One region of the Hylemonella sp. W303a genome, then DNA from elsewhere that is predicted to be linked to it. Evidence: predicted binding sites of a transcription regulator. Region 1 holds the regulator's gene; each other region holds the start of a gene.

Region 1 (9,887 bases):
TGCGCGGTTGGCGATCAGCTCGGCGGCTTGGGTGAAAAACATCAGCAGTCCGGAGACGGCGGCCAAGCCGAATCCGACCACCGCAAGCGTGAGCGCCAATCGGGCGAGATCACGCACGGGCAAGCCGCCGCCCCAGCCAAACACCCGAATCTCCAGCAGCACCAGATTGCCCACCAGCAAGGCGACACCGCTCAAATGCACGACTTCCAGCGCTGGATAGGCCCAGGCGCTGGACACGATGCCTGCCGCGAGGTCAGCGCTCATCCAGCAGTTCCAGCATCAGGGACAGGCGCGCCTTGACTGGACTCAGGTCCGTGGTCGCGAAGCCCATGTCAACTCCTACCGCCCCTGAATGCCCCGCTTTCAACCCGCCTTCCGCACAACGAGTGGCAATCACCACGCGCACGCCGTGCGACTGCGCCTCGCGCAAAGCGGCTTCCAACTCCCGATGGAGCGTGCCATTGCCCGTGGCAGCCACCACCAGGCCGCGCAAGGGGGAGGCCCCCGAGCGCATGGCCATGTCGGGGTCACAGAGAGTCCGTACCAGGGCACCGCTGGCACCCGCATGGCTGAGCAAAAGTTCGACGCGCGGCCAGGCTGCAGCAGCCAACATGCTCGCCAGCCGGTTCGCTGGCGGTGGCGCAGCCGATCCAGGATCCTCCGCCAGCGACCAACGCACCGAGGAACCGCCCAAGTCAGGGGGTTCGTCCACGAGCCGCGCAACATCAGGTGCACCGCTGGAGTCAAAGGCATCGAGCCGGGTTGCATGGACTTTGCGCACCGCCCGAGCGCTCATCACACGGCCCGCGCACACCGACAACACGCCCTGCGCCGGCGGTTCGACCAATACCTGCAAGGCGTCACGCAGATTGCCGGGGCCATCGGCGTCCGGTGCATCGGCAGGCCGCATGGCACAGGTGAGAACGACCGGTTTACCGTGTGCTTGCATCAGAGGCGCCAGCCCCAGTTGCAGGAGCCAGGCGGTTTCCTCCAACGTGTCGGTGCCATGGGTGATGAGGACACCACGCACCTCGGCCTGTTCAAGCCAGTGGCGGCACCGCCTCAGCAAGTTTTGCCAAACCGGCACGTCCATGTCCTTGCTGTCGATCTGGGCAACCTGCTCGCTTTCGATCGCGAGCCCGGTCAGCGCGGCGGGAATGGTCAAGCCGGCCAGCAGGTCCTCAATGGGCTTTTGGCCCGCCACATAAGCCCCAGCGCCCCTTTCTGGCGTGGAAAGCCCGGCAATCGTGCCTCCGGTGCCGAGAACCACGATTTTTTGCGCCTTGTCGGAAGTTTTTGCTTGCATTCTCTGAAAAACTGTTGAAAAATACAGTTACTGGATATGAAGACAGTTGGATAGCAATACAGGAGCACCACCATGGACTTGCCGCAAGACGCCCCCACCGCCAAGCTCACGGCCCGCCAGCAGCAGATTCTGGACCTGATCCAGAGCGCGATTGCCAACACCGGCGCGCCGCCCACGCGCGCGGAAATCGCCACCGAACTCGGATTCAAGTCCGCCAACGCGGCAGAAGAACATTTGCAGGCGCTGGCGCGCAAGGGCGTGATCGAGCTGGTCAGCGGCACCTCGCGCGGTATCCGGCTCAAGGGCAAGGCCTTGCGCGACACCCTGTCTTCGTCCTTGTCCAGTATCGGTGAAAAAGTGGCCTCTGGCGTTGCCCAACTGGCCTTGCCCCTGGTGGGTCGTGTGGCTGCCGGTTCACCCATTCTTGCCCAGGAGCATGTGGACCAGACCTACTACGTCGAGAGCTCGCTGTTCCAGCGCAAGCCGGACTACCTGCTCAAGGTGCGCGGCATGTCCATGCGTGATGCGGGCATCATGGACGGCGACCTTCTCGCGGTACAGACTGCCAAAGAAGCGAAGAATGGCCAGATCGTGGTGGCGCGCCTGGGCGAGGAGGTCACAGTGAAGCGGTACCGCCGCAACAAGGACGTGGTGGAACTACTGCCAGAAAACCCGGACTACCAGCCCATCGTGGTCGAGCCCGGTGATGCCTTTGAAATCGAGGGTTTGGCCGTGGGCCTGATCCGCAACACCATGCTGATGTGAGGCTCACACCATGTCCGCAATGACTTTGTCTTCTCCCAGACTCTTTTCCCTCGCTAGCGCGTCGACCCTCAGGCCCGCCCTGAATGCGCCCAACCGCTCGTCGGTGCGCGTGGTGCGCGCCCGGTCCAGCATGCTGTCGAGTGACGCCTCGCCCACCGCACAGCGCATGGTCATTTCGGGCAGGATGGCGGAGGTCTGTGCCGAACTGGAACGCATGACTGCGGGCCTTGCCGGGCAGCATCGCTGACCTTCGGTTCGCTTGGACGGGCAGGCCAAGCCCACCGCATCTCGGTCATCCACTTTTGGGCATCCATTCTTGGGTTCCCACATCGGGCTCAAGCCCTGACAGTCCCGCGCAAGACCGACGAGGCCAGCTGTCGCATGCACAATAAGGTGCATGAACACCGTGATACTGGACGACTACCAAGATGTCGTCCGCCACCTTCAGTGCACCGAGAAATTGGCGGGGCTGCCTTGGAAGGTCTACAACAACACAGTCAAGGGGCTCGGGCAACTCGCCATCCGTTTGCGTGACGCCGAGGCGCTGGTACTCATTCGAGAGCGCACTTCCATCAACCGCGCGTTGCTGGACAAACTTCCCAAGTTGAAGTTCATCAGCCAGACCGGGCGCATGGGGACCCACATTGATCTGGCAGCCTGCACAGAACGGGGTATCGCCGTGGCCGAGGGCTCCGGTAGCCCCATTGCACCGGCCGAACTCACTTGGGCGCTGATCATGGCCGCGACACGACGGCTGCCTCACTACATCGGCAACCTCAAGCAAGGCATCTGGCAAAGAACAGGGTTTGACAAAGCAGTTGGAGCCACCGAGGGTCAAGCTGCCTGGCCACCAGCCTTGGGCCTGGGCGTGTCCTTGCGCGGCAGGACCTTAGGTGTCTGGGGCTACGGCAAGATTGGGCAGATGGTGGCGGGCTATGGACAGGCCTTTGGCATGCGGGTCCAAGTCTGGGGCAGCGAGGCGTCCCGACGCCAAGCCGCTCAGGACGGTTTCGAAGCCGCCACCAGCCGTGAGGTGTTTTTCTCCAGCAGCGATGTGCTGAGCCTGCACCTGCGTCTGAATGAGGCCACGCGCGGCATCGTGACCGCGCAGGACCTGGCCCGCATGCAGCCCACGGCCTTGCTGGTCAACACCTCGCGTGCGGAGCTGATCGAATCCGATGCCCTGTTGCACGCGCTGCGTCAGGGGCGGCCCGGCCTGGCAGCCATTGATGTGTTCGAATCCGAGCCCATTGCGGCCGATCATCCCTTGCTCGGACTGGGCAACTGCATTTGCACTCCCCACATCGGCTACGTCGAACGGGACAACTACGAGCTGTACTTTGGAGCGGCCTTTGACAACCTGCTCCGCTACATCCAAGGTCAGCCCTCGAATATTGTGAATCCCGAGTCCCTGGCTCGGTGAGCTGTCCGACGCGACACCCGGCCGTCCCGTGGGCTCCTGAACCGCTCCGATAATCCTCGACATGAGTACATCATCCTCGGAATCCTCACCCGTTTTCCCCCGCGTCGCGCTGGTCGGCGCGGGAGCCATGGGCCGAGGGATCGCGCAGATCGCGGCCCAGGCAGGCACGACCGTCACCCTCTACGACACGAGCCCCGAGGCCGTGGCCAGCGCCGTGCACTCCATCGGCGAGCAGTGGGACCGGCAGGTGACCAAGGGCAAGCTCACGGCACAGGCCGCCAGCGCCTGCAAGTCCCGGCTGCGAGCAGCCAGGCAGATCCAAGAGTTGGCCGACTGCGATTTGGTCATCGAAGCCGTGATTGAAAACCTCGAGGTCAAGCAAAAGCTCTTCGTGGCGCTGGAAGCCGTGGTCTCTTCGCAGACGGTGCTTGCCACCAACACGTCGTCCTTGTCCGTCACCGCGATTGCGGCAGCGCTGAGTCAACCACAGCGGCTGGCGGGATACCACTTCTTCAACCCCGTCCCGCTGATGCGGGTGGTTGAGGTCATCCCAGGCTTGAGGACGGAACACGCCGTCTGCAGTCAACTCGCAGCGTATGCGCGCCAGATGGGACACCAGCCCGTCCAGGCCCAGGACACGCCAGGCTTCATCGTCAATCACGCGGGGCGCGCCTACGGGACCGAGGCCCTGCGCCTCGCCAGCGAGGGCGTGGCCGATTACGCGACGATCGACCGCATCCTGCGCGATCAAGTGGGCTTCAAGCTCGGTCCTTTCGAGCTGATGGATTTGACCGCCCTGGACGTGTCGCACCCGGTGATGGAATCCATCTACCACCAGTATTACGAGGAAGCCCGCTATCGCCCCAGTGTCATCACAGCTCAGCGCCTGGCTGGGGGCTTGCTGGGGCGCAAAACCGGCGAAGGGTTTTACCGCTACCGGGAGGGCCAGGCTGAGCTCCCCCCCGAACCGGCCGTCCCCGAAGTCCCGGAGCTGCCGCCGGTCTGGGTATCCCCCCGCGCCGCGCGCCGCGCCGAGCTGTACCAGTTGCTCAAAGACCTGGGTGCGAAGATCGAAACCGGACAATCACCCTCGGCCGCCGCGCTCACGCTGGTCGCACCGCTGGGCCATGACGTGACCACCGTGGCCGTGGTCGAACGCTTGGATCCCGCGCGCACCCTCGGCATCGACCTGTTGGTCGAGGATGCGGCGACCCGGCGCCGCGTGCTGGCGACCAACCCAGCCACTCGGCGCGACATGCGGGACGCCGCGCACGCACTCTTCGCGCGCGACGGCAAAGCCGTCAGCGTGATCCGTGACAGCGGCGGTTTTGTCACCCAACGCGTGGTCGCCGGCATCGTCAACGTGGCCGCGGACATCTGCCAGCAGCGCATCTGCACACCCGCCGATCTGGAAACAGCAGTCACCTTGGGCCTGGGCTACCCGCTGGGGCCTCTGGCCATGGGAGACCGCTACGGCCCGACCAATGTGCTGGAAGTGCTTTTCAATCTGCAGACGGTCTATGGAGACCCGCGTTACCGTCCCAGCCCTTGGCTGCGTCGACGGGGCGCCATCGGTCTCTCACTGCTGCACGAAGAAGAATGAAAACCTCCCACGAATCACCTCAAGCAAAGAAGCAATGAGCGCGCAACTCAAAAGCAGCAGCCTGGGCCAAACCATGGTGCTGACCCTCTCCAACCCCAGCCAGCGCAACGCCTTGGGCCCGGCCATCTATGCCGCTGGCATCGAGGCGCTGAACGTCGCCGAGAGCAACCCGGACATCCGCAGCGTCATCCTGACCGGCGAGGGGTCGATGTTCTGCGCAGGGGGAGATCTGAACCGCCTTCAAGCCAACCGCCAGGAAGCTCCGGCGGTGCAAGCGCAAAGCATCGATCAGTTGCACAGCTTCATTGAAGCCATCCGCACCTTTCCCAAGCCGGTCATCGCCGCGGTCGAAGGCGCAGCGGCGGGGGCGGGGTTTTCGCTGGCGCTGGCCTGCGACTTCATCGTCGCGGCCAGCGACGCGGTTTTCGTGATGTCCTATGGACAAGTCGGCCTCTCGCCGGATGGCGGGGCCAGCTGGCACCTCGCACAGGCCCTGCCCAGGCAACTGGCGAGCGAGCTGTTACTGGGGGCGGAGCGCGTCCACGCCTCGCGCCTGCATGCGCTTGGTTTGGTCAACCGCGTGAGCGAGCCCGGACATGCCCTGGACACGGCACAAGCGCTGGCGGAGCAATTGAACGCCAAAGCCCCGAACGCGCTCGCCAGCGGCAAGGAGCTGCTGGAGGCCGCCGCCAGCAACAGCCTGCATGCGCAGCTGTCGGAAGAGCGCGACCACTTCGTTCGCAATCTGCACCACCCGAACGCGGGGATCGGCATCGCCGCTTTCCTGGGCCGCCGCACGCCCGAGTTTGAGTGACGGCACCTGCCGTTCTACCCACCTTAGTCACCGGCCGTCGCGCACCGGACAGGCCCCCAGCCCACGAACCCGCACGAGTCACCCAGCGGACAGACCATGGACGAACCCAAACTTACCATCGAGGAACGGACCGCCATCAACGGGGGCCGCTGGTTCTCTTCACTCTCGCCCACCCTACGCCACGACATCCTCCGATGCGCCTACGTCATGCGTCACAAAGACGGCGAGTTGCTGGCCGCGCGCGGCGACCCGCCCGAGGACTGGATCGCCTGCGCCAAGGGAGCCATCCGTGTCAGCTCCACCACCCTGGCGGGCAAGCAAATCACCCTGGCTTACGTGGAGCCAGGGGTTTGGCTGGGCGACACCGCGCTGTTCGATGGCGACTTGCGCACGCACGACGCGTATGCGCACGGGGACACCAGCACACTGCGCGTGGCCAAGGCGGATTTCCAGAAGCTGCTGGACACGCATGCCGAGTTGTACGCAGCCTTGTTGCGCCTGCAGGCACGGCGCATTCGTTCACTCTACGGCTTGGTGGAAGACCTCAACACCCTGCCCTTGCGCGCGCGCTTGGCCAAGCAACTGCTGCATCTGATGCGCAGCTATGGCACACCTTCTCTGAATGCAGCGCACGAAACCCGCATCGGCTTGCATTTGGCGCAGGAGGAACTGGCGCAGTTGCTTGGAGCGTCCCGCCAGCGCGTGAACCAGGAACTCAAGGCGATGGAACGCGAGGACGCGATACGCATCGAACCAGGGGGCTTGGTGGTGCGCAGCCGCGAAGCATTGATGCGCATCGTCGAGGCGGAGCAGACCAGGGAACCCTAGGCGCTGCGGCAGACCAGGCATGACGCACACACCCAAACAAGCGAGGAGACCATGCCGACAACCGATAGCGAACGCGACAACCCCTATGTCGGCACGCGCCCCGTGCCACCTGCCCATGCCCTGGACACGGGCGTCTTGCAAGCCTGGCTCGCGAAACACCTTCCCGGGTTCAGCGGTCCCTTGACCGTGGAGTCCTTCAAGGGCGGACAGTCCAACCCCACGTACAAGCTGGTCACGCCCTCTCGCAGCTATGTGATGAGGGCCAAACCCGGGCCAGTCGCCAAGCTGCTGCCCTCGGCCCATGCCATCGAGCGTGAGTACGCGGTGATGCGCGGCCTGGCTGGCACCGAGGTTCCTGTGCCAGAGATGCTGGCTTTGTGCGAGGACGAAACCGTCATAGGGCGCGCTTTCTACATCATGGCCTTCATGCCGGGGCGAGTGCTCTGGGACCAGTCCCTGCCCGGCATGGCCCCCTCGGAGCGCCGCGCCGTCTATTTGGAAATGAACCGGGTCATCGCGGCGCTGCACAAGGTGGATTTCACCGCGCGAGGCCTGGGCGACTACGGCCGGCCAGGCGCGTACGTGGAACGCCAGATCACACGCTGGGGCAAGCAGTACCGCGCATCCGCGGATGGCGCGGGTGAGCTGTCCCAACCCATCCAGGAAATGGAACAACTGCTGGAGTGGCTCCCGGCTCACCTTCCCGCCAGTGCGCGCGACGACAGCCTGGTCGGCATCGTGCACGGAGACTATCGGCTCGACAACTTGATGTTTGACGCCGTCGAGCCCAAGGTGATCGCCGTGCTGGACTGGGAACTGTCCACCCTGGGCCACCCCCTCGCAGACTTTGCGTACCACTGCATGACCTGGCATATCCCGCCAGGGGACTTCCGCGGCATCGGTGGCCTCGACCTCCAGACCCTGGGCATTCCGCTCGAAGACGAGTACATCGCCCTTTACTGCGCGCGCACGGGCAACCATGGCGGACGCATCAGCCCCGTGACGCTGCGCGCGGACTGGAACTACTACCTGGCCTACAACTTGTTCCGGATCGCCGCCATCCTGCAAGGCATCGCCAAGCGCGTCGAAAACGGCACTGCCGCCAGCGCGCAGGCGCGCAAGTCCGCCGCAGGCGCCCGCCCCATGGCCGCCCTGGCCTGGCAGTTCGTGACCCAACAGCGCTGACCCGACGCCCTACTCACCTGCCACACGCTTCCGAAGGAGACGCCATGGATTTCGACTACTCTCCCCGCACGCAAGCCTTGCGCGCGCGGCTGCAACGCTTCATGGATGATCACATCTACCCCCATGAACCGACATACCACGCGGAACTGGCGACCCACACTGCAGCGGGCAAGCGCTGGACTCCTCTGCCCCTGATCGAGCAACTCAAGGAGAAAGCTCGGTCCGAAGGGCTGTGGAACCTCTTTTTGCCCCGGGACAGCGCGGAGATCGCAGGCGTGAACGGCACCGACTGGGGTGGCGCCGGCCTCACCAATCAAGAGTACGCGCCGCTGGCCGAGATCATGGGGCGGGTGCCCTGGGCCTCGGAAGTCTTCAACTGCTCAGCGCCGGACACCGGGAACATGGAGACCATCGCACGTTATGGCAGCGCGGAACACCGCGCTCAATGGCTGCGGCCGCTGCTGGAGGGCAAGATCCGCTCCGCGTTCGCGATGACTGAGCCTGACGTGGCGTCCAGCGACGCGACCAACATCGCCACGCGCATCGAGCGAGCCCGAGGCCCAACGGGGGAAGACTACTTGATCAATGGCCGCAAATGGTGGACCTCTGGCGCCGGAGACCCACGCTGCGCCATCTACATCGTCATGGGCAAAACCGACCCGGAAGCGGCGCGACATTCGCAACAGAGCATGGTGCTGGTGCCCGCGAACACGCCGGGCATCACCGTCATGCGCGCGCTGAACGTCATGGGTTACGACGACGCACCGCACGGGCACATGGAAGTGGACTTCAAAGATGTGCGTGTCCCAGCTTCCAACATACTGCTCGGCGAAGGACGCGGCTTCGAGATCGCGCAAGGGCGCCTGGGCCCAGGGCGCATCCACCACTGCATGCGGCTCATAGGCCAAGCGGAACGCGCGCTCGAATACATGTGCAGGCGGGCCTCCTCGCGCGTTGCCTTCGGCAAACCCGTCGCCGCCCAGACGGTGACGCAGGAAAGAATTGCCGAGGCGCGTTGCCAAATCGACATGGCTCGGCTGCTCACGCTCAAGGCGGCCTGGATGATGGACACGGTGGGCAACAAAGTTGCCCAGACGGAAATTGCCATGATCAAGGTCGTGGCTCCGAGCATGGCCTGCCAGGTGATCGACTGGGCGATGCAAGTCCATGGCGGAGGGGGACTCAGCCAAGACTTCCCGCTCGCCTACAGCTGGGCGAACGCCCGCACCCTGCGCTTCGCTGACGGGCCGGATGAAGTGCACCGCAATGCCATCGCCAAGTGGGAACTGGGCAAGTACGCCCCTGTACCCAAGGCCATTGAGCCACCCATCACCCGGGGTTGCTGACGCAGATCGCTCAGACGAAGCACAATCGCGGAGTTAGCTCTCCGCACAAGCCGAGCCGAGTCGCGGCTTGTGCTTTCATAGTCTTGGAGTTTTTCATGATCGACGTCTATTCCTGGCCCACGCCCAACGGCCACAAGGTTCACATCATGTTGGAAGAGTGCGGCCTGCGAGAGGGTCGCGACTGGCAGGCACACCCGATCAATATTGGCGAAGGCGATCAATTCAAGCCGGAATTCCTCAAGATCAGCCCCAACAACAAAATCCCTGCCCTGGTCGACAGCCAAGGACCGGACGGCGAGCCCATCAGTTTGTTCGAGTCCGGGGCGATCCTGCTTTACCTCGCAGGCAAGTTCGGAAAGTTCATGCCCGCCGATGTACGTGGCAAATACGAGGTACTGCAGTGGCTGATGTTCCAGATGGGAGGAGTCGGCCCGATGCTGGGACAAGCGCATCACTTCCGTCTCTACGCTCCGGAGAAAGTCGAGTACGCCATCAACCGTTACACCAACGAGGCAAAGCGCATTTACGGTGTGATCGATAAGCGCTTGGCGCACAGCACTTGGCTGGGCGGCTCCGAATACTCGATCGCCGACATCGCCGTGTTCCCCTGGCTACGC
Region 2 (9,887 bases), on a different contig from region 1:
CGCACCCGTCGCGGCTTGCAGACCTTGGATAACCCGGAGCTGCAGCCGGGCTTGTCATTGGCGCGCTTCGAGACCCAAGCCAAGGCCCAGGACGAACTCGAAGCGATGCAAAAGCGCGGCGTTCGCACCGCGCGTGTTGTGCAGGAATGGCCCGAACGCCGACAGGCGTGGGTTCGCGTGCAGGCCGCGGATGCCTCCCAAGCGGCCGCGGGCCAAGCCGCATTGCAATCTCTGCCCACCCTCAACGGCAAGGCGTCGACGACCTGCTCACCCTGAGCCGCTTGCGCTGCAGTCGGTTCAGGACAAGGAGGCCTTTCCCCCCGCAAAGCGCACCGTGAACCGGGCGCCAGGCTGCGCCAGGCTCGGGTTCAGATCTTCGACCTCGATGCGTGCCTGGTGCTGACGCGCAATTTCTTGCGCGATGGACAAGCCCAGTCCCGACCCATCGGCCTGCGTGCCCAAGGCTCGGTAGAAGGGCTGGAAGATCAGCCCTCGCTCCGCTTGCGGCACGCCCTGTCCGGAGTCTTCGACTTGCAGCATCAACTGCCCTGCGGCGTTGGACAGGACGCGGGCTGTGATGACACCGGGCAGCTGCGCAGTGCTGGGCGTGTACTTGATCGCGTTGTCCAGCAGGTTGCGCACCAGTTCCTTCAACAAGGTGGGGTTGCCGTCCAGCTGCGCAATGGGCGTTCCTGGGGCGAGGCCGTCGTAGCCAAAGTCCAGATGCTTTTCCAGTGCCAAGGGCACCACTTCACGCATGGCCTCCATGGTGATTTGTGCCAGGTCACACCGCTGATGAGCAAGCGCAGCGCCGCTGCCCTCGGCCCGGGCCAGGGCCAGCAGCTGGTTGACGGTGTGGGTGGCGTTGGTGCTGGCCCGCACGATCTGCTGCAGCGATTGCCGAAGGTTCTCCGGGCTGGCGTCATGGCGCTGTGCCAGATCCGCCTGCATGCGCAGGCCCGCCAGCGGGGTCTTGAGCTGGTGCGCGGCATCGGCCAGAAAGCGCTTTTGGGCGGCCACCGACTCCTTGAGCCGCGTGAGCAAGTCGTTCATCGAAGTCACCAGGGGCGCCACTTCCAGCGGCACGGCCCGTGTCTCCAGGGGGCTCAGATCCTCGGGCGCCCGTGCGCGGATGTGACTGGCCAGATGATCCAGGGGACGGATGGCCTGCGCCAGCGCCAGCCAGACCAGCAGCACGGCCAGGGGCAGGATCGCAAACTGCGGCAGCATCACGCTTTTGATGATTTCGGCCGCCAAGAGGGAGCGCTTGTCCAGGGTCTCCGCGACTTGGACCAGCGCCAGCAATGATCCCTTGGCAGGCGCGCCCTCGGTATAGGGGATGGGCGCAAGCGCAATCCAAAGGTGGGCGATGCGCACCGGCGTGCCTTCGAACTCGTCATTGCGCAACTGCACGACGCCCGGTTCCAGACCCGGGCGGGCAATGCCCTCCGGGCTTTCGAGGGCCGGTGGTGGCGGGAAATCAGGGTCACCCGAAAGAAACTCACCCTGTGCACCCAGAACTTGGAAATGCAAAGTGTCCGTGGCATCCGCGTGCAAGAGGGTGCGCGCGGGCATGGGCGGATCGAAGCGGGTCTGTCCGCGGGGATTGGGGTTCTGGAGGCTCAGGTGCTGCGCCAGTGCGCGGACCTGAAGCTCCAGGGCATGGTCAAAGGGGCGGCCCGCGATGTTCTGGGCCACCAACCATGTGAGGATGAGGCTGACTGGCCAGAGGATGAGCAGTGGCGTCAGCATCCAATCGAGGATCTCCCCGAACAGCGAGCGTTGTTCCCGGTGAAAGAGCTTTCTGCCGAAAGGCATGGAACCGCGTTGGAGATGCTTCTGGCCGAGCCCTAGGCCAGGGAAGGGGAATCGGCATCCATCCCCATCGTGGCTTCCGGCTGAATCTTTTCCAGGCAGTAGCCCAGGCCGCGCACGGTGGCGATGCGGATGGGGCCGCGTTCAATCTTCTTGCGCAGGCGGTGGATGTAGACCTCGATCGCGTTGTTGCTCACTTCCTCGCCCCACTCGCACAGGCGGTCGACCAGCTGGTCCTTGCTGACCAGACGGCCACAGCGTTGGAGCAACACCTCCAGCAAACCGAGTTCGCGAGCTGACAGCTCCACCAAGCGGCCGTCAATGGTCGCCACATGGCCGGCCTGGTCGTAGACCAACGGGCCATGACGTATGAGGCCGCTGGCTGCCCCCAAACCCCGGCGTGTCAGGGCGCGCACGCGGGCCTCCAGTTCCTGCAGGCTGAAGGGCTTGGCCATGTAGTCGTCGGCACCGTAGTCCAGGCCTTGCACACGGTCTTCGACGCTGTCCGCCGCGGTGAGGATGAGCACGGGAAGGCTGGCACCACGGGCGCGCAAGCGCTGCAGCACCTCCAGGCCGTGCAGCTTGGGCAGACCCAGGTCCAGGATCAGCAGGTCGAATTGGGACGGCTGCGTCATCAAGGCTGCATCCGCCTCGGCGCCATTGGCCACGTGGTTGACCGCGGCGCCCGAGCCGCGCAAGGTGCGCAGCAGGCCGTCGGCCAGCACCTGATCGTCTTCCGCAATCAGAATTCGCATGCGTGTGTCTCCGCGCAGTTCACCGCCTTACGGGGGCGGGCTGCTTCATGTCTGAGGCGATTCTAGGCGGCGGCAGGCTGCCTGGCAGCCTTTCTCGTTGATCAGGTTTCGACAGACTTCGCCGCGCCTCTGGATGTCGACACGCGGTTTAGCTGCCCGTGTAGGCTTCCAGGCCCAAGGCGATCACCGTGGCCACCTCCTCGCCCACGGACTGCCGCAGCTCGGCTTCGGCTTGCTGCACGGCCCGCTGGAAGCCGCTCAGCCAGGCCAGGCCTGCGGGCGTGAAGCGCACCTGCTTGGCGCGGCCGTCATGCGGATCGGCCTCGCGCGTCACCAGACCCCATGCCACGCACTGGTCCACCAGCTTGCCCATGGCCTGTTTGCTCATGCCGGCCGCGTCGGCCAGATCCTGCAGCCGGGAGCCCGCCACGGCCAGGTGCCGGGTGATGTGAATGTGCGCGGCACTGATCTGCCCGCGCGCCGCCAAATGGGACAAAGCCAGGGGGACGTCAGCGTCATGCGCCATCAGCGCCTGCACACGGGTGTCAAACCGGCGCATGGCATGGCCCAGCAGGCGGCCCAGATGGGTTTGACGCCACCCCTCATCGATGCGCTGAGCGGCTTGGGGGAAAGGGCTGTTGGAGATCACGGGCAGATAGTAAGCCAAAATGACTAAATATCAGCTTTACGAGAAAGTATCGCGCTGATAAAGTCCTGTTCAAGCATCCAGCCTGTGAGAAAAATCAGGCGCCCCTCTTCAACCCGACCAAGGAAACACCATGGACACCGCCGTCAAGAACGCCAACAGCGAAAAAGCCAAAGCCCTGCAGGCCGCCCTGGCCCAGATCGAAAAGCAGTTTGGCAAGGGCACCATCATGCGTCTGGGCGAAGGCGAGAAGATCGAGGACATCCAGGTTGTCTCCACCGGGAGCTTGGGGCTGGACATCGCGCTGGGCGTCGGCGGCCTGCCCCGCGGCCGGGTGGTCGAGATCTATGGTCCGGAATCCTCCGGCAAGACCACGCTGACGCTGCAGGTCATCGCGGAGATGCAGAAGCTCAACGGCACCTGCGCCTTCGTCGACGCCGAGCATGCGCTGGACGTCCAGTACGCGCAGAAACTGGGCGTGAACCTGCAGGATTTGCTGATCAGTCAACCAGACACCGGCGAGCAAGCGCTGGAGATCGTGGACAGCCTGGTGCGTTCCGGCGCCGTGGACCTCATCGTCGTGGACTCGGTGGCCGCGCTCACTCCCAAGGCCGAAATCGAAGGCGAAATGGGCGACAGCCTGCCCGGCCTGCAGGCCCGTCTGATGAGCCAAGCGTTGCGCAAGCTGACCGCCACGATCAAGAAGACCAACTGCATGGTCATCTTCATCAACCAGATCCGCATGAAGATCGGCGTGATGTTCGGCAGCCCGGAAACCACCACCGGCGGCAACGCACTGAAGTTCTACGCCTCGGTGCGTCTGGACATCCGCCGCACCGGCACCATCAAGAAGGGCGAAGACGCCATTGGCAACGAGACCAAGGTCAAGGTGGTGAAGAACAAGGTCAGCCCGCCCTTCAAGAGCGCTGAATTCGACATCCTGTTCGGCGAGGGCGTCAGCCGCGAGGGCGAGGTGATCGACATGGGGGTGAACGCCCACATCATCGACAAGTCCGGTGCCTGGTATGCCTACAACGGCGAAAAAATCGGCCAAGGCCGCGACAACGCCCGTGAATTTCTGCGCGAGAACCCGGAACTGGCCCTGGAAATCGAGAACAAGGTGCGTGAGTCGCTGGGCATCCCGCTGCGCGGCGAGGGGGGATCGCCCATGGCCTCGACCGGCGGCGACGACGCTGAAGCCTGACGCCCGGCCCATGTCGGTGACCGACAGGCCTGGTTCGTCCAACGCGCCAGAGCACAACCGCAAACTGGCCTTTCAGCCCAGCCTGAAAGGCCGGGCTTTGCGCTTGCTGAGCCAGCGCGAACATACCCGCCGCGAGTTGGAGCGTAAGCTGGCGCGCTTCGAGGAAGCGCCTGGGACCCTGGCCCAGGCCCTGGACGAGTTGCAAGCGCGGGGATTCCTGGACGAACGCCGTGCCGCGGAATCCTTGGCGCACCGCCGTGCCAGTGCCTATGGCGCAGCGCGTCTGCGGCAAGAGATGCAAGACAAAGGGTTGGACCGCGAGCTCATCAACCAGACCCTGGCAGGCTTGCAGGACAGCGAGGAAGCACGTGCTCGCCAAGTCTGGCAGCGCCGTTTTGAGGCCGCGCCGGTAGACGCGAAGGACCGCGCGCGGCAAGGCCGGTTTCTGCTGGCGCGCGGGTTTTCAGGGGATGTCGTGCGCCGGGTGCTCAACACCCAGCGGCTAGACCCTGACCATCACGGGCATGGAAGCGAAGACTCGGACGCCCACAACTCACAGTCCTAGCATCAACTTCAAGTTTTGCACGGCCGCGCCGCTGGCGCCCTTGCCCAGGTTGTCGAAGCGCGCCACCAGCACGGCCTGGCCCAACGCGTCGTTGCCATAGACGCTGAGCTCCATCTGGTTCGTGTTGTTGAGCGCGGTGGGCTCCAGGCGGCCGCTCGTTTGAGGCGGCACGACACGCACCCATTCGCTGCCCGCGTAGTGGGCGCGCAGCGCCTCTTCCAACTGCCCGGCCTTGCGTACCCCGTTCATCAAATCGAACTGCAAGCCGATCTGGTCGATCATGCCCGCGTAATAGTTCGCCACGGCGGGTACGAAGATGGGCCGACGTGTCAGGCCGGTGTAGCGCTGGAACTCAGGCAGATGCTTGTGGGTCAGGCCCAGACCGTAAACCTCCAAAGGCGGCGCGGTCTTGGTGACTTCATAGGCCTCGATCATGCTGCGGCCACCGCCCGAATAACCCGAGTAGCCCGACAGCACGATGGGGTAGTCCTTGGGCAGCAGGCCTGCGTCGATGAGCGGGCGCAGCATCGCGATACCGCCCGTCGGATAGCAACCCGGATTGGCGACCCGCCGTGCCTGGGCCACGGCCCGCGCGTGCTCACGTGTCAGCTCGGGAAAGCCGTAAACCCACCCGGGGGCCACGCGGTGCGCGGTCGACGCGTCAATGATGCGCGGCCCTGGCTTGCCACCCAACTCGCCCGAGGCCTCGAGCGCATCGACCAGGGCCACGGTGTCCACGGCAGCCTCGTCGTGCAGGCAGAGGATGGCCAAGTCGGCCGTGGCCAAGATTTCGCGCTTGGCCGCAGGGTCCTTGCGACGCTCGGAGGCGATGCTCAGCAGCTCCACCTGCGGCATGGCTTGCAGGCGTTCACGGATTTGCAGGCCCGTGGTACCTGCTTCGCCGTCGATGAAGACTTTTTTTCGGGTCATGGTGGCGGAATGGGAGTGACCAACCCAGGCCGAGGTTGGCTGATTTGCCAACGCGGCTCGCCGGGTCCCGGCGCACCGACCTTGTGCAGGGCAACATGATACATTTCGGCGCTGCGTCTGAACCAGCGCGATCCGCTGGCCGTGCCCGCGCCTTGCGCAACTTTGACGATGCGCCCTGTCCGGCCACCGGCTTCGGCAACCGATAGAAACCATTTCCTGAGAGAGCCCTCATGAAGATCCACGAATACCAAGGCAAGGAAATCTTGCGTCAGTTTGGTGTGCCTGTGCCGCGCGGCATTGCAGCCTTCACCGTTCAAGAAGCCGTTGAAGCTGCGCAGAAGCTGGGTGGCCCGGTTTGGGTCGTCAAGGCGCAGATTCACGCCGGTGGTCGCGGCAAGGGCGGCGGCGTCAAGGTCGCCAAGACCGTGGATGACGTGAAGACGCTGGCCGGCCAGATCCTGGGCATGCAGCTCAAGACCCACCAGACGGGTCCCGAGGGTCAGAAGGTGCGTCGCCTCTACATTGAAGAAGGCGCTGACATCCAGAAGGAATACTACCTGTCCGCCGTGACCGACCGCGGCACGCAGAAGGTGGCCTTCATTGCCTCCAGCGAAGGCGGCATGGACATCGAGGAAGTGGCGCACAGCACGCCCGAGAAGATCGTCAAGATCTTCGTCGATCCGCTCACCGGTTTCACCGAAGCCAACGGCAAGGAACTGGCCAAGGGCATCAACCTGCCTGCCGACTCCGTGCCGCAGTTCATCGACGTCTGCCAGAAGCTCTACAAGTGCTACATGGACACGGACGCTTCGCTGGTTGAAATCAACCCGCTGAACCGCGACGGCAAGGGCAACATCATCGCCCTCGACGCCAAGTTCAACTTTGACTCCAACGCCCTGTTCCGCCACCCCGAAATCGTCGCGCTGCGTGACCTGGACGAGGAAGACGCCGCGGAAATCGAAGCGTCCAAGTTCGACCTGGCCTACATCAGCCTGGACGGCAACATCGGCTGCCTGGTCAACGGCGCCGGGCTGGCCATGGCGACCATGGACACCATCAAGCTCTTCGGCGGCGAGCCGGCCAACTTCCTCGACGTCGGCGGTGGCGCCACGCCCGAGAAGGTGACCGAGGCCTTCAAGATCATGCTCAAGAACCCCAAGGTCAAGGGCATCCTGGTCAACATCTTTGGCGGCATCATGAAGTGCGACACCATCGCCACCGGCGTCATCACGGCCAGCCGCGCCGTGAGCCTGAAGGTGCCGCTGGTCGTGCGCATGAAGGGCACGAACGAAGAACTGGGCAAGAAGATGCTGGCCGAGAGCGGCCTGCCCATCATCAGCGCCGACACCATGGCCGAGGCCGCGACCAAGATCGTCGCCGCCGTGAAGTAAGCCCAGACCAGACGCGAAGGAATCCATCATGTCGATTTACATCAACAAGAACACCAAGGTCATCACCCAGGGCATCACGGGCAAGACCGGCCAGTTCCACACCGAGAAGTGCCAGGAATACGCGAACGGCAAGAACTGCTTCGTCGCTGGCGTGAACCCGAAGAAGGCCGGCGAGTCGATCTTCAACATCCCGATCTACGCCTCGGTGAAGGAAGCCGCCAAGCAGACCGGCGCCACCGTGTCGGTGATCTACGTGCCCCCGGCGGGCGCGGCCGATGCGATCTGGGAAGCCGTCGAGGCTGACCTGGACCTGGCGATTTGCATCACGGAAGGCATTCCGGTGCGCGACATGCTGGTCGTGCGCAACAAGATGAAGGAAAAAGAGGCCAAGGGTGGCAAGAAGACCTTGCTGCTGGGCCCGAACTGCCCCGGCTTGATCACGCCCGACGAAATCAAGATTGGCATCATGCCCGGCCACATTCACAAGAAGGGTCGCGTGGGTGTTGTCTCCCGCTCGGGTACGCTGACCTATGAAGCCGTCGCGCAGCTGTCCGAACTCGGCATTGGCCAATCCAGCGCCGTGGGTATCGGTGGTGACCCGATCAACGGTCTGAAGCACATCGACGTGATGAAGGCCTTCAACGACGATCCGGACACCGACGCCGTGATCATGATCGGCGAGATTGGTGGCCCTGACGAAGCCGAGGCCGCGCGCTGGTGCAAGGCCAACATGAAGAAGCCCATCGTCGGCTTCATCGCTGGCGTCACCGCGCCTCCCGGCAAGCGCATGGGCCATGCGGGCGCTCTGATCTCTGGTGGAGCCGACACCGCCGATGCCAAGCTGGCCATCATGGAAGAGTGCGGTTTCAAGGTCACGCGCAACCCCTCGGAAATGGGCAAGCTGCTCAAGGCCATGCTCTGAATGGGCGGCGAGCGTTTTTCCTCTTGACTCCGGTCAAGAACTGACGTTTTCCTCTATATCTGGCCCGGTGGTCCGCATGGATCATCGGGCTTCATTCCTTCTACTAGAAACCATAACAGCTAAGGAGTTTTTTGATGGAATTCTTGCAGGATGCCAACTTCTGGATCGGTCTGCTCAAGATCATCTGGATCAACATCATTCTGTCCGGCGACAACGCCGTGGTCATTGCTTTGGCCGCGCGCTCCTTGCCTCTGCATCAGCAGAAGCGGGCGATCCTGTTCGGATCCGGCGCGGCAGTGGTGCTACGGGTTGCGCTGACCGTCGTGGCGGCCAAGTTGCTGGAATTGTCTTTCTTGCAAATCGTGGGTGGCGTGCTGCTGCTCTGGATTGGAGTCCAACTCTTGAGCGAGGACGAGGAAGACGAGGGGGATGGCAAGCAGGTCGGTGGCCTGATGGCCGCCGTTCGTACCATCCTGATCGCTGATCTGGTGATGAGCCTGGATAACGTGATCGCGGTGGCTGCAGCAGCGCACGGGAGCGTCGTGTTGCTGGTCTTGGGCCTGGCAATCAGCATTCCCTTGGTGGTTTTTGGCAGCTCGCTGATGATCCACTTGATGGAGCGTTTCCCGATCATCGTAACGCTGGGCGCCGCCTTGATCGGGTGGGTTGGCGGCGAGACCATCATGAACGACAACGTTCTCAAACCGATCCTCGCGGGCCAGCCTTGGCTGCATTACGCGGCGGCGTCGTTGGGTGCGATTCTGGTTGTGCTGCTGGGCAGAAGCTTGCAGAAACGTGGCCACACGGCAACTTGATTGCCTGGCGTTTTGAGTTTTGATTCAAAGTCATGCCCTGCGGGGCGTGGCTTGGTCACGATCGCCGAGAGACCGGTGTGTGCAAATGCAAATTGCACGACACAAAAGTGAGCTAGCTTGCGGGCCGCTCTGGGCTCTGCTAATGTCGGCAGCATCGACCCGTTGAAGGGCGATGCAATGAGTCCCGCGGCACTTCACGAATGGGTAGGCGTCTGGCGTGGCGGAGAAATGAAAAGCCATGGCAGCAAGCAGTTTGAGCTACAGGTTTTGCGCGCGTACCGACCAGGGTCGAGTGCGCGGCAACAACGAGGACGCCTTTGCCTTGGACGACGCGGCGGGGCTGGCGGTTCTGGCGGATGGCATGGGCGGTTACAACGCTGGCGAGGTGGCCAGCAGCATGGCCTGCGCCAATATCCAACGCGATGTGAGTGGTTGGTTCCGTGCCGACGACGCCGGCAATCCTGTTACTCTGGAAGATATCCGGCGTGTCCTTGAGCGCAGCGTTGCGCACGCCAATAGCGCCGTGTTGCAGGCGGCGCGTGAACACATTGAATACTCGGGAATGGGCACCACGCTGGTGGTAGGAGTTTTCCATGGCCGAGACCTGGTGCTGGGTCATATTGGGGATTCGCGCTGCTACCGTTTGCGAGATGGCCAATTGACACGTGTCACCCGCGACCACTCCTTATTGCAGGAACAGCTGGATGCGGGGCTCATCACGGCGGAACAAGCGGAGGTCTCCGTTCACCGCAACTTGGTGACTCGTGCTCTGGGCGTGGATTCCGCCGTCATGCTGGAAGTGCACACACATCCGGTCGAGGCTGAAGACATCTACCTGATGTGC
Region 3 (9,887 bases), on a different contig from region 1:
CGCCCCGTACACACTGGACCATGCACAGGCGGCTGCCATGCCCCTGACCACCATCACCGCGTGGGAGTTGATGTTCGATCGGTTGCGACTGCGCCAGGGCGCGCACGCGGGCGAATCGCTGTTGGTCATCGGCGCTGCGGGTGGCGTCGGATCTATTCTGGTGCAACTGGCACGACAACTCACGAAGCTGAATGTGATCGGTACGGCCTCTCGTCCTGAAACATCGAGTTGGGTGCAGGAACTGGGAGCGCACCACGTGATCGACCATGGTCAGCCGTTGGCACAAGGACTGAAGGCGCAAGGTCTGGAGGCGCCGCAGTATGTGGTCAGTTTGACTCACAGTGACGCCTACCTGCCGCAGATCACTGAACTGATTGCACCGCAAGGACGCTTTGGGCTGATCGATGACCCAGATGTTCTGGACATCGGTCCGCTCAAGAAAAAGAGCGTCTCGGTTCATTGGGAACTGATGTTCACGCGCTCGATGTTTGGCACGACAGACATGCAAGCCCAGCATGAGTTGCTGACGCAAGTCGCCCTGTTGGTGGACGCGGGACGGTTGCGAACAACCGTGGGCGAACACCTGGGACGCATCGACGCCACCAACCTGCGCCGCGCACACGCCTTGGTTGAAGCAGGACATACCCGAGGAAAACTCGTGCTCGAAGGCTTTTGAATCAAGCGAACTCGATCCCCTTTTTTTAAATTTTCAGGAACATTCCATGCCACGCATTTCTGCCATCGATCCACAGCAAGCCCAAGGTGATGCTCAAGACTTTCTTGCCGCTATCCAGGGCAAGTTCAACGCAACGCCCAATTTCTTCCGCACGATTGCCCATGCACCGGCGATGGGGCGTGCCTTTGCCGCTTTTAATGGAGCGCTGGGCGCCACCCGTCTGTCCACGGAACAACGCGAACTGATCGCTCTGACGCAGGCCGGATTTCATGGTTGTCCCTATTGCAGCGCCTACCACGTGTACGCCGCTGGCAAGGCCGGCGTATCGAAGGCGCAGGCCGTGGCCTGGCTGCAGGGGGCGGCCAGTGAACCTCGCGATCAGGCCTTGGCGCGCTTTGTCCACGCCGTCTTGGAGCAGCGGGGCCGCCTCAGCGATGCTGATCTGCAGTCTTTTGCCCAGGCTGGCTTTGACGAGGGCCACATGGTGGAAGTCATGGCTGTCATCAGCGCCAACGTATTCACCAATTTCATCAATCTGGCTGCGCAGACGGAAGTGGACTTTCCTGCGGTGAACGCCTGAAGTTTTGGTTTTGATACACACAAACAGAGTACTCAATGAAACACACTGTCCGCCGCATCATCATTTCCCTGAGCTTGTTTGGCAGCGCCATGGCTCAAGCTGACTCCTATGTCCTGGTCCACGGCGCTTGGGCCGATGCCCAGGTGTGGGGCCTGGTCAAAGCGCAACTGGAAAATCAAGGGCACGAGGTCAAAACCATCAACCTGCCTGGTCAGGGTCGGGACCACACTGCAGTCTCGGACATTGGGCTGGGCACGCATGTCCAAGCGATTGAAAAAGAGCTGGAGAAACTCAGCGGCCGCGTGGTTCTGGTCGGCCATAGCCTGGCCGGCATGTCGATCAGTCAAGTCGCTCAGAACCGCCCGGACAAGGTTGCGCGTCTTGTGTACGTTGCGGCCTTTCTGCCGCGCAATGGAGACAATGCGCTGTCGCTACTCAAGCATGACAAGCAATCCATCCTCGGGCGTTACCTGAATGTATCGAGCGATCACGCCAGCGCAGGCATTCGTCCTGGCGGACGTGTTTTGGCCATTTGTGCCGATTGCCCTCCCGAGATTCAAGACGCCCTCGCAGGGAACGACCGGATCGAGCCGATGAAGCCTTTCGCCGATGTCGTGACTCTGAGCGCGGAGCGCTTCGGCAAAGTTCCCAAGTCCTACATCTTCACCCGTGATGACAAGGCTCTGGGGTATGAAGCGCAGCTATGGATGGTGTCACGCGGTGAGTTCGTGGATCGCAAAGAGACCTTGAACACCGCGCATCTGCCCTTTTTGAGTCAACCACAGGCCTTTGCACGTGCCTTGCTCAAGGTCGCGCAGCCTTGACTGACTACGCTCTTTCCCTCCCGGCGGGACTCGGCCGTACGGCTTCCAGTTCGAGATCAAGGTGATCGCCAAGCTGCCCGCTTGAGGTGCGGTCGAAAGGGCTGGGGCTTGGAATTTCTGTCCACGGCCCCTGTCCAAGGTGCCTGACCACGGGGCCTTGACGCATCCGGGTTCGATGGATTTATACTGTATATAAATACAGTATTGATTCAGCTCAAATCCATGGCCCTCGCCGCATCGTTCCACTCCTTGGCGCCTCCTCGTCTGGACACGCTGGACGGGGTGTGGCGCGCGGACGAACTGGCCCGCATGCGGCAGAGCTACGTGCCCAGCGGTCATGGCGAGTTGGACCCCGAACTGCCCGGCCAAGGCTGGCCCCTGGGCCAGTTGACCGAAATCCTCCAGGCCCAGCCGGGTTTGCATGAATGGCGGCTGCTGCTGCCTGCCTTGCGCCAGGCCGTGGCGCAAGGTCCCCTGGTGCTGGTGGGGGCACCTCGGTTGCCGAACCTCCCCGCCTTGAGCTTGCTCGGCATCCCTGCCCGGCAGGTGCTGCGCGTGGATGCCCACTCCGCGGCCGAACGCCTCTGGGCCACCGAACAGGTGCTGCGCGGTCGCGAGCTGGGGGCCTTGCTGTGTTGGTTGCCGCAGGCCCGGTCCGAGCAGTTGCGCCGCTTGCAACTGGCCAGCACGGCCACGCAGGCGCTGGTGTTCGCCTTTCGTCCGTGGGTCGCACGGCACGAATCGTCACCTGCGCCGCTGCGCCTGGCCTTGCAGAGCGTGCCAAGCGCCAAGCCCTTGCTCAAGGTCGGCTCGGTGCCAGGTGAGGCGCCTGGGCTCAGCGTGGCCTTGCTCAAGCGCCGCGGTCCGACCCTGGATCATCCCCTCACGCTCGCCGCGCCCCTGCCCGTCACGGCGGTGCTGCGCCAGCGTCATCTTCTGGAGGAAGCCGCTCATGCTGTGGTGCGCCCTGCGTCCACGCATCGCCTCGGGTAGCGTGCCCAGCCCGTCACCGCGTGAACCCCAGCCCGGTCCTGAACAGCAAGCCCTGGCTTGGTGGGCCTTGCAGTTCAGCCCTCGGGTCTGCCTGGTGGAAGACGCGGTGCTGCTGGAGGCAGAGGCCAGCCAGCGGCTCTTCGGGGGCCGACGCGCGCTGCTGTGGCAGGTGCACGCGGCCTTGCCGCAGGCCGGGGGCACGGGCCTGGCCGTGGCCCCCACCGCGCTGGCCGCGCTGGCCTTGCTGCGCAGCTTGCCGCAGCCCCATGCTGCGGGAGACGCCACGCCAGACGCCGCGCCCGATGCGCAGATCGTTCCTGAATCGATTCCGGTTGCGGTGTGTGCCACACGCCAGCTCATTCCCATGCTCGATGCCTTGCCGCTCACGCACCTGAGCGCGGCGCGCGCGCATGCGCCCGTGCTCGCGCGATTGGGCTGTCGCACCCTGGGGCAGTTGCGGGCCTTGCCGCGCGACGGTGTCTCGCGCCGTTTTGGCGCGGCCTTGCTGGAGGCGCTGGACCGCGCCTATGGTCAGCGGCCCGACACGCAGGATTGGGTCGTGCTGCCCGAGCGCTTCAGCGCCAGGCTGGAGTTCACCGGGCGCGTCGAGACGGCGGAAGGCCTGCTCTTCGGCGCGCGGCGCCTGCTGGGGCAACTGGCCGGCTGGCTGCAAGCGCGGCAGCGGGGTGTGCTGGCGCTGACGCTGCATTGGGAGCATGACCTGGTGCGCCGCGGTGAGCTGAGCAACGGCCACTTGGACTTGCGCACCGGCGCTGCCACGCGCGACACGCGCCACCTGGCCCGGCTGTTGGGCGAGCACCTGGCCCGCGTCCAACTGCCCGCGCCGGTGCAGGCCATCCGCCTCGATGCCACCGAAACCGAAGCCTTCCAGTCCGACAACAGCAGCCTGCTGCCCGAGGAGCTGAAGGAGGGCGAGCCGCTGGCACAACTCATCGAGCGGCTATCGGCGCGCCTGGGCCCGCACCGCGTGCTGCGCGGCCGTGTCCTGGCCGACCACCGGCCGCAGCACATGCAGGCCTGGTTCGCGGCGAGCGAGCCTATGGCGCAGGCAACCGCGCCTGCACTGCTGCGGCACCTGCCTCCCCATCTGCGCCTGCACCCGCCCTGGGTTTTGCGCGAACCGTTGCGCCTGGAAATGCAGGGCGACCGCCCGTACTACCAAGGGCCCTTGCGCATGCTGGCTGGCCCCGAACGACTGGAGACCGGCTGGTGGAGTTTCTCCGCCGCGGCCGAACGGGAGGGCGAGGCGCTGGCCTTGCGCGATTACTACGTCGCCCACAGCCCACAAGCGGGGTTGCTGTGGGTGTACCGGCGCCGCAGTGCGGGGGAGCCCGCGTGGTTTCTGCAAGGCGTGTATGGATAGCCGCGTTGACGGTCTCCGGCCCATGGCCACGGCCCTTTCGACCTTGCCTGCCTACGCCGAGCTGCATGCCTTGAGCCACTTCAGTTTCCAGCGTGGCGCATCGAGTCCGCAAGAGCTGGTGGCGCGCGCGCATGCCTTGGGCTACAGCGCGCTGGCGATCACGGACGAATGCAGCATGGCGGGCGTGGTGCGCGCGCACAGCGAGGCCAAGCGGCTGGGCCTGAACCTGCTGATCGGCACCGAGTTGCGGGTGGACGTCAACGACGAGACGCACTTCACGCTGGTGCTGCTGGCGCGCAGCCGCGCGGGTTATGGGCAGTTGTGCGAGCTGATCACGCAGGCGTGCAGCCACACGGTGACGCCGCGCGAGCGGGAGCGCGGCCTGCGGTACCGCTTGCGCAGGGAGGGCTGGCCCGTGGACGGCTGGCACCCCTCGGACCTGGACAGCCGTGAGGTGCTGGCGCTGCTATTGCCCCAGCGCGACGGCTTGCCGCCCGAGTCGGTGGACTTCGCGGCCCACCTGGACGCGCAACTGCGTTGGTTGCGGGAGCACTTTGCGCACGGGGCTTGGCTGGCGGTGGAACGGCTGCACGGCCTGGACGACGAGTGCTGGCTGCGCGAGCTGCAAGCGGCAGGCGCGCGTTGCGGCGTGTCCCTGGTGGCGACGGGTGGGGTGCACATGCATCTGCGCTCGCGCAAGCCGCTGCAGGACGTGATGACGGCCATCCGCCTCGGGCGGCCCGTGGCCGAATGCGGCTTCGCGCTGCAGCCCAATGCCGAGGCCCATCTGCGCTCGCGCCAGCGCCTGGCCGCGCTGTACCCGGCGGCGCTGCTGGCCGAAACGGTGCGCCTGGCCGGGCTCTGCCACTTCAGCCTGGACGAGCTGAAGTACGAGTACCCCGAAGAAGTGGTGCCGCAGGGTGAGACACCGGCTTCTTACCTGCGCCGCGCCACGCTGGAAGGCGCAGAGCTGCGTTACCCACAAGGCATGCCAACGACCGTGCGCCAGCAGATCGAGCACGAGCTGGCGCTGATCAGCGAGCTGCGCTACGAGAAATACTTCCTCACGGTCTACGACATCGTGCGTTTCGCGCGCGACAAGAAAATTCTCTGCCAGGGCCGTGGCTCCGCCGCCAATTCGGCCGTCTGCTACTGTCTGGGCGTGACCGAGGTGGACCCGGCGCGCACCAGCGTGCTGTTCGAGCGCTTCATCAGCAAGGAGCGCAACGAGCCGCCCGACATCGACGTGGATTTCGAGCACCAGCGGCGCGAAGAGGTCATCCAATACCTTTACAAGAAATACGGTCGCGACCGCGCTGCGCTGACGGCGGCCGTGCACACCTACCACGCACGCGGGGCGATCCGCGACGTGGGCAAGGCCCTGGGCCTGGACGAGGACGTGATCGACGCACTGGCCAAGGCGCATCAGTGGTGGGACGGGCGCGAGGTGAACCACGAGCGCTTGCGCGCGCTGGGCGTGGATGTCGGCAGCCGCCCAATTCGCCTGCTGCTCGAGCTCACGCGTCCGCTGCTTGGTTTTCCGCGCCACCTGTCACAACACAGCGGTGGTTTCGTGCTCACCGGCGACAAGCTCACGCGCACGGTGCCCGTGGTGCCGGCAGCCATGCAAGGGCGCACCACCATCGAGTGGGACAAGGACGACATCGACGCGCTGGGCCTGCTCAAGGTGGACGTGCTCGCCTTGGGCATGCTCAGCGCCATCCGCCGCACGCTGGATTTCGTGAGCCAGTGGCGCGGCCAACCGTTTCGCTTGCAAGACATTCCGCCCGAGGACCCCGAGACCTACGAGATGGTTTGCCGCGCCGACGTGGTGGGCGTGTTCCAGATCGAGAGCCGCGCGCAGATGAGCATGCTGCCGCGCCTGCGACCGCGTTGCTTCTATGACCTGGTGATCGAGGTTGCCATCGTGCGCCCCGGCCCCATCCAGGGTGGCATGGTCCACCCCTTCCTGGAGCAACGCGAGCGCCAGCGGCGCGGTGAACCTCTGTCCTTGCCGAACGAAGCACTGCGCCCGGCGTTGGCGCGCACCCTGGGCGTGCCCATCTTCCAGGAGCAGGTGATGCAGATCGCCATCCTCGCCGCGGGCTTCACGCCCGGCGAGGCCGATCAATTGCGCCGTGCCATGGCGGCGTGGCGGCGCAGGGGCGGCGTGGACAAGTTCCAGCAGCGCTTGATCGAAGGCATGACGGCGCGCGGGTACGAGCGCGAATTCGCCGAGGCCATCTTTCGGCAGATCGAGGGCTTTGGTGAATACGGCTTTCCTGAAAGCCATGCAGCCAGCTTCGCACTGCTGGTCTATGCCAGTGCCTGGCTCAAGCGCCACGAGCCCGCGGCTTTCCTGGCGGGATTGCTCAATTCCTTGCCCATGGGCTTTTACGGCCCCTCGCAACTGGTGCAGGACGCGCAGCGCCATGGCGTCACCGTGCGGCCCGTGGACGTGTGCCACAGCGATTGGGATTGCACGCTGGAGCCGCGGGACGACGGGGAGCTTGAACATCGCCCCGCCACGCCAGCGGCCGTCCGGCTGGGCTTGTGCTTGGTGGCGGGGTTGAAGAAAGAGAGCGCCCATCGCATCGTCGAAGCACGCGCGCAGGGGCTGTTTCTCAGCACCGAAAACCTCGCCCTGCGCGCGCGGCTCGATGCCTCGGATTTGAATGCGCTGGCCAGCGCCGATGCCTTGGCGGGGCTGTCAGGCCACAGGCGCCAGCAGGTCTGGGACGCCTCGGCCTTGCACGCGGCGCCGGCCTTGCTGCGCGAAGCCCCGGTGCATGAACCGACGCTGGCCCTGCCCGCCGCGCCCGAGGGCGAGGAGATTGTGTTCGACTACGCCGCCACCGGCCTCACGCTGCGGCGACATCCGCTGGCGCTGCTGCGCCCGCGCCTATCAAGCCTGGGCGTGCAGACCGCGCAAGACCTGCTGGCCTGGCCCAACGGACGGCCCGCCCGGGCCTGCGGCCTGGTCATGGCGCGGCAACAGCCGGGCACGGCCAAGGGCGTGGTCTTCGTCACCTTGGAGGACGAAACCGGCGCGGTGCAGGTCATCGTGTGGAAGGCCTTGCGCGACCAGCAGCGTGAGGTGTTGCTGTCCGCTCGCCTGATGGTCGTGCAGGGCACCTGGCAGCGCCAGGGCGCGGTCTGCCACTTGATCGCGAAGCATCTGGAAGACCAGACGCCCTGGCTCGGGCGCTTGGCCACGCAGAGCCGGGACTTCCACTGAACGGCCCTGCAGGTGCGGCGGGGGCAGCGCGGTGGATGACGGCTCTGTGCCTCGTGCACCGATCGGGATGAGTGGCCTGATCCCGGGTTTCAGGGCGGTGTCGCGCTCAGCATGCGCCGCTGTGCGGCGCGCTGACCGAGGGCAAGGGCCTCGTCCACACTCAGTCGGCCCGCCACGGCTTCCCCGATCCGCTGACCGACCTCGTCGCCGATCGCTGCGAATTCCGGAATGGTGACGAACTGCACACCGAGATAGGGACTGCGTGGTAGCGTGGCGTTGCGCGGGTCGGCGCCGCGGATGGCCGCGAGCTCGTGGCTGGCCCAGGGGGCGGCGCGCTGGAAGCGTGGGTTGGCGTAGGTTGAGGCTCGCGTGCCCGAGGGCACCAGGCCCCAGCCTCGCAGAGCTGCCACCCGTTCAATGTAGGCGCGGGACGCGGCCCACGACACGAAGGTCTGGGCTGCCTCCGTGTGCGCCGCGTCGATGTCGGCCGGAATGGCCAGGGCCCAGGCCCAGAGCCAGCGCGCGCCCTTGGGGGTGGTGCCGATGGGGGCTGGCGCGAAGCCAACCTGCTGCGCGTGCGGGTTCTGCTCGGGGTCGGCCAGGAAGCCCGCCGCCACGGTGGCATCGACCCAGATCGCACACCGTCCGGCCAGGAACAGCGCCAGGTTCTCGTTGTAGCCGCGCTGAATCGCATCCTCGGGGCCGAAGCGGCGCAGCAGGTTCACGTAGAGGCTGGCCGCCTCGTGCCAAGCCCGGCTTTGCAATTGTGGCCGCCATTGCATGTCGAACCACTGGGCCCCATGGGTGTTGGCGATCGTGGTGAGCAGGGCCATGTTTTCTCCCCAGCCCGCCTTGGCACGCAGACAGATGCCATGAACCTGGTCCTGCGGGGCATGCAGCCGGGCCGCGAAACCGGCGATGTCCGACCAAGTGGGTTGCGCGGGCATGGTCAGACCGGCGCGGACGAAGAAGTCCTTGCGGTAAAACAGCATGGAGCTTTCGCCATAGATCGGCGCTCCGTACAGCCGACCTTTGTGTGACAGACCCTCCCGGATGTTGGGCAGCAAATCCTGGGCGTCCAGTTCTGGTGTGGCGCGGATGGGCGTCAACCAGCCCCGTCGGGCCCAGATCGGCACTTCGTACATGCCCACCGTCACGACGTCGAACTGCCGTCCCTGCGTCGCGATGTTGCTGCTGACCGCCTTGCGCAATTGGGCTTCGCTCAGGGTGACCCAGCGGATCTTGATGTCCGCGTGAGTGCGCTCGAACTCCGGACTCAGCGAGGCCAGCTGCAGCATGTGCCCGTTGTTGACCGTCGCGACCACCAAGGTGATGGCGTGCCCGTGCAGCGGCGACACCAGGCCCATCAGCAGTGCACCAAGACCAGCCCAGACCGCGGCGGGACGGATCATGCGCGTCCTTCCAGCGCGTGTTCCTGGCCTCTGCCGCCTTGCGCCAGCAGGCTGGCTTCAAAGGCCTCCACGGCCTGCGGTCGTCCGAACAGGTAACCCTGAAAAGCCTGGCAACCTTGTTCCACCAGGAAGTGGTGCTGTTCCTCCGTTTCCACCCCTTCGGCGATGACGTCCAGTCCCAAGCCCCGGCCCATGGCGATGATGGTCTGCGCCACCATGGCGTCACGATGGCTGGCCGGCAAATCGTCGATGAAGGACTTGTCGATCTTCAGCTGCGTCAGTGGCAGCTTGGTCAGGTAATTGAGCGAGGAGTTGCCGGTCCCGAAGTCGTCCAGAGAGATCATGAAGCCGCAGGTGCGCAGGGTCTGCAGCTTGCTCATGGAGACATCGAACTCGTCGATGGCGGTGCTCTCCGTCACCTCGAGCTTGAGCTTGTCGGCCGAGATGCCCGCGCCTCGGATTTTCGAGAGCACGTCCTCCACGAAAGTCGGCGACTTGAACTGACGCGGGCTGATGTTGACCGCCATGGTCAGGTGATGCGTCTCGGGTCGATCGGCCCACCGGGCCAATTGATGGCAGGCCGTGGACAACGCCCATTGACCGATCGGCTCGATCAGTCCGGTCTCTTCGGCCAAGGGAATGAAGTCCGAAGGCGGAACGAGCCCACGGCGCGGATGAGCCCAGCGCACCAGCGCTTCCGCGCCCAGAGCTTGTCCCTGCGCATCCACCTGAAGTTGGTAATGGAGCACGAGCTGCCCCCGCTCGATGGCTTCGCGCAGC

What was found. Region 1 encodes LexA, which represses DNA repair genes until DNA is damaged. Its sites were predicted from a motif close to ACTGTATNNNNATACAGT; they were not measured.
Region 2: a site for LexA is predicted at 3,284-3,301, ahead of recA (recombinase RecA). Genes of this name have one in related genera too.
Region 3: a site for LexA is predicted at 2,266-2,283, ahead of imuA (translesion DNA synthesis-associated protein ImuA). Genes of this name have one in related genera too.

What each region holds. Positions count from the first base shown of each region.
Region 1 is NZ_JBKFDG010000006.1:100,371-110,257, forward strand. Features, by position in the region: gene ACLBKS_RS12495 (hypothetical protein) at 1-264, opposite strand, end outside; gene ACLBKS_RS12500 (asparaginase) at 254-1,306, opposite strand; gene lexA (transcriptional repressor LexA) at 1,379-2,071, shown strand; gene ACLBKS_RS12510 (hypothetical protein) at 2,075-2,287, opposite strand; gene ACLBKS_RS12515 (D-2-hydroxyacid dehydrogenase family protein) at 2,469-3,494, shown strand; gene ACLBKS_RS12520 (3-hydroxyacyl-CoA dehydrogenase) at 3,556-5,097, shown strand; gene ACLBKS_RS12525 (oxepin-CoA hydrolase, alternative type) at 5,132-5,911, shown strand; gene ACLBKS_RS12530 (Crp/Fnr family transcriptional regulator) at 6,008-6,739, shown strand; gene ACLBKS_RS12535 (phosphotransferase) at 6,791-7,924, shown strand; gene ACLBKS_RS12540 (acyl-CoA dehydrogenase family protein) at 7,969-9,270, shown strand; gene ACLBKS_RS12545 (glutathione binding-like protein) at 9,366-9,887, shown strand, end outside.
Region 2 is NZ_JBKFDG010000004.1:228,769-238,655, reverse strand. Features, by position in the region: gene ACLBKS_RS09540 (SPOR domain-containing protein) at 1-276, shown strand, start outside; gene ACLBKS_RS09535 (sensor histidine kinase) at 298-1,818, opposite strand; gene ACLBKS_RS09530 (response regulator) at 1,851-2,570, opposite strand; gene ACLBKS_RS09525 (MarR family winged helix-turn-helix transcriptional regulator) at 2,719-3,219, opposite strand; gene recA (recombinase RecA) at 3,350-4,420, shown strand; gene recX (recombination regulator RecX) at 4,431-4,985, shown strand; gene argC (N-acetyl-gamma-glutamyl-phosphate reductase) at 4,974-5,915, opposite strand; gene sucC (ADP-forming succinate--CoA ligase subunit beta) at 6,146-7,306, shown strand; gene sucD (succinate--CoA ligase subunit alpha) at 7,335-8,228, shown strand; gene ACLBKS_RS09495 (TerC family protein) at 8,363-9,043, shown strand; gene ACLBKS_RS09490 (Stp1/IreP family PP2C-type Ser/Thr phosphatase) at 9,282-9,887, shown strand, end outside.
Region 3 is NZ_JBKFDG010000003.1:156,135-166,021, forward strand. Features, by position in the region: gene ACLBKS_RS06950 (zinc-binding alcohol dehydrogenase family protein) at 1-676, shown strand, start outside; gene ACLBKS_RS06955 (carboxymuconolactone decarboxylase family protein) at 630-1,256, shown strand; gene ACLBKS_RS06960 (alpha/beta fold hydrolase) at 1,292-2,080, shown strand; gene imuA (translesion DNA synthesis-associated protein ImuA) at 2,303-3,073, shown strand; gene ACLBKS_RS06970 (Y-family DNA polymerase) at 3,033-4,457, shown strand; gene ACLBKS_RS06975 (error-prone DNA polymerase) at 4,480-7,695, shown strand; gene ACLBKS_RS06980 (ABC transporter substrate-binding protein) at 7,785-9,107, opposite strand; gene ACLBKS_RS06985 (EAL domain-containing protein) at 9,104-9,887, opposite strand, start outside.